Regions from separate parts of the Mesorhizobium sp. BR1-1-4 genome, predicted to be linked through region 2. Evidence: predicted binding sites of a transcription regulator. Region 2 holds the regulator's gene; each other region holds the start of a gene.
What was found. The regulator LexA, encoded in region 2, represses DNA repair genes until DNA is damaged. The targets are predictions, from matches to a motif close to TGTTCNNNNTGTGTTCNG.
Positions count from the first base shown of each region.

Region 1: LB571_RS15745 (2'-5' RNA ligase family protein) is a predicted target of LexA. The motif match lies at 850-867, and genes of this name have one in related genera.
Region 3: LB571_RS03805 (DUF3072 domain-containing protein) is a predicted target of LexA. The motif match lies at 991-1,008, and genes of this name have one in related genera.

Region 1 covers NZ_JAIUIB010000006.1:349,378-351,642, forward strand. Annotated here, with positions in the region: gene LB571_RS15740 (fumarylacetoacetate hydrolase family protein) at 1-654, opposite strand, end outside; gene LB571_RS15745 (2'-5' RNA ligase family protein) at 913-1,515, shown strand; gene LB571_RS15750 (nuclear transport factor 2 family protein) at 1,641-1,994, shown strand; gene LB571_RS15755 (SRPBCC family protein) at 2,088-2,265, opposite strand, start outside.
Region 2 covers NZ_JAIUIB010000009.1:173,565-175,829, forward strand. Annotated here, with positions in the region: gene LB571_RS20705 (GntR family transcriptional regulator) at 1-174, shown strand, start outside; gene lexA (transcriptional repressor LexA) at 585-1,328, shown strand; gene LB571_RS20715 (ComEC/Rec2 family competence protein) at 1,322-2,265, opposite strand, start outside.
Region 3 covers NZ_JAIUIB010000002.1:125,475-127,739, reverse strand. Annotated here, with positions in the region: gene LB571_RS03815 (class I SAM-dependent methyltransferase) at 1-212, opposite strand, end outside; partial or broken gene LB571_RS03810 (hypothetical protein) at 341-544, opposite strand; gene LB571_RS03805 (DUF3072 domain-containing protein) at 1,042-1,251, shown strand; gene LB571_RS03800 (YidB family protein) at 1,427-1,894, shown strand; gene LB571_RS03795 (DUF4112 domain-containing protein) at 1,901-2,265, shown strand, end outside.

The sequences.
Region 1 (2,265 bases), on a different contig from region 2:
GATCCTGCCGCTCGAGGCGGCGATCATGGCGATCTCCGGCTCCGGATTGTTCCAGGTCGAAACCGGATGCAGGCCGACATCGGCGCCGAAGCCGACCGAGGCCATCGGCTGGCACTTGGTGAAGATCTCGGCATCTGGGCCGATGCCCACTTCCAGATATTGCGACCAGGCGCCGCGCGAAATCAGCTTGGCCTTGATCTCCATCGCCTCTGGCGAACCGGGCTTGAGCTTCGAAAGATCATGGCCGATCAGACCCGCAATGTCGGCGCGGATGGCGTCGGCCTTATCAGCCGAGCCACGCGCCTGTTCCTCGATCACCCGTTCGAGCAGGCTGACGACGAAGGTGACGCCGGAAGCCTTGATCGCCTGCAGGTCGACCGGCGACAGCAGAAAGGGTCTTGCCCGGTCGCGCGTGGCTTCGAAACTGTTGGACGCGATATCGTCGAGTGAACCGATCGGCTTGCCCGTGGCCGAGCGCACATGGCCGGCCGGGTCGGCCAATTCGCAGATGTCGCGCACGGTGGGCGCCGCGCTGGATGTGATGTCGAAGACGGTGCCGTCGCGCACCGTGACGACCAGGGGGTGCGAGGCATCGCCGCTCCTGGCGCGGCCGACAAACAAGCCTTCAGCGGGCAGATGTGTCGGGTTGGTCATGAGTTGGGTTCCTCGTTGAATCGAAAATGCTGGCCCGGTCGGCGCGGCACTTTCGCCGGATTCCATTCAAAGGTCTATCCCATCCAAGCAGTCGAGCGGTGGCCGCGAATATGCCGACTGGGTCATCCACGATGTCCGGATGTCAAGGACATCACCGGGCTTAGGGTCCGGTTACTTGAACTTGACTCAGAGAATTGTTCGTGTTTTGTTCTGGGCGCCAGAACAGAACGGAGGCGTTCCTTGGCGAGCGTATAGGTAATGTACCAAGGCGAACTAGATTTCGGAATTCCAGAACCGCCAAGGCGGCTCAAAAAGCCCGATCGTGTCTTCTTCGGCGTGTTTCTGCAGGCAGGGGATTATTTTCGGTTTGCTGATTGTCAAAGCCGGCTATGCGACAAATGTGGCATAGCCGGCTCACCGCTGATACCGGAGCGTTTTCATGTCAGCCAGCAGCATGTCGGGGACTACAAGCGGCTGCGGTCGAAGATCATCTTTGCGGCCACCCGATCGGGGCAGCGCGTCAAGATGCCTGCTTTTGAGATCACCTTTCGCCACGCCAGGAGCTTTCCTGGCCGCCCGGCGACAACAGGCCGACCGGCCAAGCATCCCTTCGTGCTTGTGGCCGATGTCGGACCGGTTTGTGAACTGAGCGGGAATCTCGGCGTCGAAATGCTGCGTGAAGGCCTGAAGGCGTCAGACGGGTTCGTCCCTCATATGACCCTTGCCTATGACCAGAAACTTATCCCACAACTGCCGATCGAGCCGATCAGCTTCGTGGCGCGGGAGTTCATTCTCGTGCACAGCCTGCGCGGGCTGACGCAATATGACTTTCTGGAACGTTGGCCGCTGATTGCGATGTAACGAAGGACGCGCTGGTTCGCGCGACACCCCATCCTGACAGGGTCATGTCAGCTATCGACCTGTCCGCGATGGCAGGTCCGCAAGCGGTTCCCTACTTGCAATGCGTCTGAACAGGAGGAACAAAAATGACCGTCACGGAAATCGCCAAGGAGTTCACCGAACTTCTCAAGCAGGGCAACAACGAAGGTGCTGCCGAAAAATACAATGCGGACGATATCATCAGCTACGAAGCGATGGAGGGACCGATGGCCGTCAGTCACGGCAAGGAGGCCCTCAGGCAGAAAAGCCAGTGGTGGCAAGAGAACCACGAAGTGCATGGCGGCTCGGTCGAGGGCCCTTATGTCAACGGCGATCAATTCGCGGTGCGCTTCACCTTTGACATAACGCCCAAGGCCACCGGCGAGCGTGTCACCATGGATGAGGTTGGCCTGTACACGGTCAAGAACGGCAAGATCACCGAAGAGCGCTTTTACTACTGAGGCCGGAAATCGGTCTTCCCAGCTTTGCTCTCTTTGCGGCAAGGTTGAAAATTTGCACGGCGGCCAGAGCGATCCTCTGGCCGCTGGGAGCGTTCAAATCGTCTTCACATACTGCGCAAGTTGATCGGCCACCGTGCCCCAGCCGTCGAAGAAACCCATCTCTTCATGGTTGTCGCGGGTGGCTTGGTCACGGTGAATGGCTGTGGCGGTATAGCGCGTACCCTGGCCATCCTGATGGAGCGAAATGACCGCGGTGATGAAAGGCTCGCCC
Region 2 (2,265 bases):
ATCGAACACCATACCGCGATCATGGAAGCGGCGCTCGACCGTGACGTCGAGCGGGCCAAGGCGCTGATGACGGCGCATATCGGCTACACACTGCACGTCTATGTCCACAGCGAAGACAGCGGCGCTACCAGATACGCCGCTCGCGCCGGCAGCTTGAAGGCGGGTTCGGGATAACTTCAGCGCTTCCGCGACGCCTATTCGAACGCGCTGGCCGGAGTGCGCCGAACGCCCCGATCCATGGCCGCCCGAAGCTACCAATCGTTGGCATTTTGGTTTCGTTTCGTTCCGCGAATAATGGCTCCGCGAATTATACGTCCCTCCGAGGAGAAGCCTTCCAACTAACTGATGCCAAAGCCTCGTCGGCGGATGGGCCACAGGCCATTAACCAAAACGATTTCAATGCGCCTGCCGACGGCGGAAAGGACTGGTTGCCGCCCGCCGTCGCGGGCAAAAAACTTCAGACCCCTTAACAAATTCATTAAACTTTAAACGGTTGCAGAACACAACTGGAACAGATAGTGTTTGTTCTGGGTTTGTTTTTTCGATTCTGGTTCAACCTTTCGTTCAATGTCTTGGGGGCCGCCATGCTGACACGCAAGCAACATGAACTGCTGATGTTCATCCACGAACGGCTCAAGGAAAGCGGGATACCGCCTTCCTTCGACGAGATGAAGGAAGCACTCGATCTTGCCTCCAAGTCGGGGATCCATCGCCTGATCACGGCCCTGGAGGAGCGCGGCTTCATTCGCCGGCTACCCAATCGGGCGCGCGCGCTGGAAGTGCTGCGGCTGCCGGACTCGATCGCGCCGGGCCTCAATGCGGCAAAGAAGTTCTCGCCAAGCGTCATCCAAGGCAGCCTTGGCCAAGGCAGTCTCGGACGCCAGATCAGGCCGGCCGCTGCGCCTTCGCGCCTGCCCGCGGCCGGCAACGACGACGACGCGGTTTCAGCCGTGTCCATCCCGGTCATGGGCCGTATCGCCGCCGGTGTGCCGATCGATGCCATCCAGCATCAGACGCATTCGATCTCGGTGCCGCCGGACATGATCATGGGCGGCGAGCACTATGCGTTGGAGGTCAAGGGCGACTCGATGATCGAGGCTGGTATCTTCGATGGAGACACGGTCATTATCCGCAATGCCGACACGGCAAGCCCGGGCGAAATTATCGTGGCACTGGTCGACGAAGAGGAAGCGACACTGAAGCGGTTCCGCCGCAAAGGCGCTTCGATCGCGCTCGAGGCCGCCAATCCAGCCTACGAAACGCGCATTTTCGGGCCGGACAGGGTCAAGGTACAAGGCAAGCTGGTCGGGTTGATCAGGCGCTACTGAACCGGCTTGTCATCGGGCTTGTCGGGTTTTTTGTACGGCGGCAGCCCCCTCGCCTCGCGTGAGAATTTTCGCTGTTCGTGCCAGGGCCGATATGGTCCGTCGACGGCAAATGCGATCGCGGCCCGGGTCGTGGCCGACTGGGGATTGAAGAAGACGGCAGCGCTTCCCTTGCGGGCGAGCTGCCGTTTGGTGACGACGAGAACCAGTGGATTGTGGCAGGCGTCATAGGCGGTTGCGTCATTGACGATGATCAGGTCGGCGAAAGCGCAGGCTTTCCAGGTGGTCTTGCGGTCCTCGACATAGGCAATGATCGCGCCGGAAGGGTGCCTGGCAAGGCACAGGCCTTCGCGGCAGTAGAAGGGCGATCCCGGCGGCAGGTCGGTGGGACTGGCAACATCGAATTGCCTGTCTGTCGTGTCGAACATTTCCGGTTTGACGATTGTTTCGGAGATCAGGGCGCGCTTCCAGTTGTCGGTTGCGAATTCGTTCGGCCGTTCCCGGTTGACGGCCAGTTCGCCATTGCCGATCGGCAGCGCGACCAGCCGCGCATCTTCCGAGATCAGCACATCGGGCGCGCGCGTGTGCGACACAGTCAACAGGCCGGCGAGCGCGAATGGCAGCGCCGCGAGCCGCAGCCATGTCGTCGCCATCGTCGCGATAACCAGCGCGACGGTGACCAGCAGCACGGATTGCTGCGAAATCAGCCCGACTCCATCGACCGGAGAGCGCTCCGATATCCACGCCGACACGGCGATCATTGCTGTCAGGCCCTTGCCCATGAGGTAGAGAGCCGGCCAATCCAATCCGAATGGCATCAACAGCGCGCTGGCGACGGCCAGGAACATCACGACCGATACGATAGGCATCACGGCCAGATTGGCGAACAGGCTGAGCGGCGATACCCGCTGGAAATGCCAGATGGCAAACAGTGCCGTGG
Region 3 (2,265 bases), on a different contig from region 2:
ACCGCGCGATAGTCCGGGCACAGCGCCCGCCAATAGCGGTTCCAGCCTGGCGAGATCTCGATCACATCTCGCGACTTGCGGTTGGCCGCTTCGATGAACGCGGTAAAGGCCTCGATCTGGCGTATGCGCAGCCAGTTGCGGCTGTCGTAGCGAAGCAACCGCTTGGCAACGTGTTTGCCGCGATTCCTCAGGGCGCCAGCAAAGCTAGTCATTATCGACCTCCTCCTGTCCGCCTAAGCAAAATATAGCAGCACGAAGTGCGGAAAAGATGACGTCCTCAATCTTTCACGGTCGCGGAGCTGAAGGAGATGCTGCCCCCTCCAGCCAAGCAATCTCGTAATCAGTAATTGCGGTTGTAATGGCGCGGTCGTCACAGGGTGCGGTGCCGATGCGCCCGTAGCACTCCTGGTGGCGGCAGAGCTGGTCTTCGCGCCGCTGCGGCGTTGCGGCGGAGCCGACCACCGCACTGATCAGGGCGCCGCCAGCGGCACCGATCACCGTGCTCTGTGTCGCCGCCGATCGCCTGTCCGAGCAGCGCGCCTCCCCGGGACCAACACGGGGGAGAACGAAGCCGAGTGCGGTTGCATAGCGCTGAACGGCCGCGCGCCGGCTCACGAGGTGAGACAGGTTTTCCGATGGTTGAAGGCAATGGCTTCCAAAGCGGAAAGCGTCGCCCGGATATTATCGGCTGGTCTTCAAGGCCTACGATGGTGGCAAGCGCGCCATGAGCACCGGTGGTGGCGCATGATCCAGCGACGACGGCGCGGAATAGCCTCGTCATCCCAACCAGGCCGGTTGCGTGCAGCGCAAGTACCCGCACAGCGAGCCTGCGTGCTCCTGCGATGTCGGAGTCGGCGGTGACCACCCGGAAGTCGCGAAAGGACACGAGTAGTGGATGGCTTGTGCCCTCGTTGTGAATCCATTCGAAAGTGGGGAAACGATGCGGCTGCATGCTCGGGCTCTGCGCTCATGACGGCCGCAACAAGCAGGTGGAACAAAACAAGATCAAATGCATTCCCCATGCCAAGACAGGAGATCGCAATGGAAGACTCGCGCGCAAAACCCGATGCAAACGTCGAGAAAGAACCCGACGAATGGGTGAGTGGTGACGACCCGATGACCCCATCCCAAGCGTCTTATCTGAAAACCCTGTGTGAGCAGGCTGAGGATCAGGAAAGCTTTGCAGACAACCTCAGCAAGGCAGAGGCCTCCAAGCGCATAGATGCACTAAGGGCAAAGCTGAAACTTTAAGCACCAGCTCGGGCGCTCTGTCTTTACCGCCTCGACCTTCCATCTCGCGCGGGCAGGCCTCATAGTCGGCTGGGGAGCGGGTCGGGATTGCCAAGCCCTTCCTGATATTGCTGGCAATCGCGGAACTTTTGGCAAGGCGAGACCTTCTCCATATTCGAAACCACAGGAGGAACGAGTGGCCAATCTAGGAAGACTTGCGATCGCTATGCTGGGGGTTCTGGCTTATCAAAACCGCGACAAGATTGCCGAGGCGATCCGCGGAGCGGGCGATCCCAATAATCCCCAGGGCGGGATACTGGACCAGGTGTCCAAGGGCGTATCCGGCACGGCGCTCGGCGATATTCTCGACCGCTTTAGAAACGCAGGTGCCGGGTCGAAGGTAGACTCCTGGGTCGGCACCGGGCCGAACCAGCCGATCGAGCCGCACGAGGTGGTAACGGCGATCGATGCGCCGACGCTGGAAGCACTCTCCCACCAGACCGGCCTCTCGCGCGAGGAGCTGATTGCAAGGATCACCAGGGATTTGCCCGACGCGGTTAACCAGATGACCCCAGACGGCACCCTCCCAGCAGACGACCGAACAAATGCTCCAGACCAGCCCAACCTGCTCGACGACGTGCCTTCCCGGCCGATACAAAGCTAATTCCACATGACGGAAGCGGACTGGAGAGGTGCGAAACCGAGGAGATTGGATCGAGCGAGCAATGGCAGCCGGAAAGTAGGGACAAGCGAAACGCCTATTGTGGATCGCCAGACTGCGAGGGCAATCGCCGAGCTCGACCTCTTGGCAGTGCTGCTTGATTCGCGCTGGCGAATCCCGAGTACGCCAATTCGGTTCGGACTGGATGCTCTGGTAGGCCTGGTGCCTGTGCTGGGAGATACAGCAACCGGGTTGATCTCGGCTTACATTGTGCTGCGAGCCCGCAAATGCGGCGCTGGGAAGCTGTTGGTTGCTCGGATGTTGGCCAATGTGCTGTTTGATACCGTCTTGGGAAGCGTGCCCGTCCTCGGATC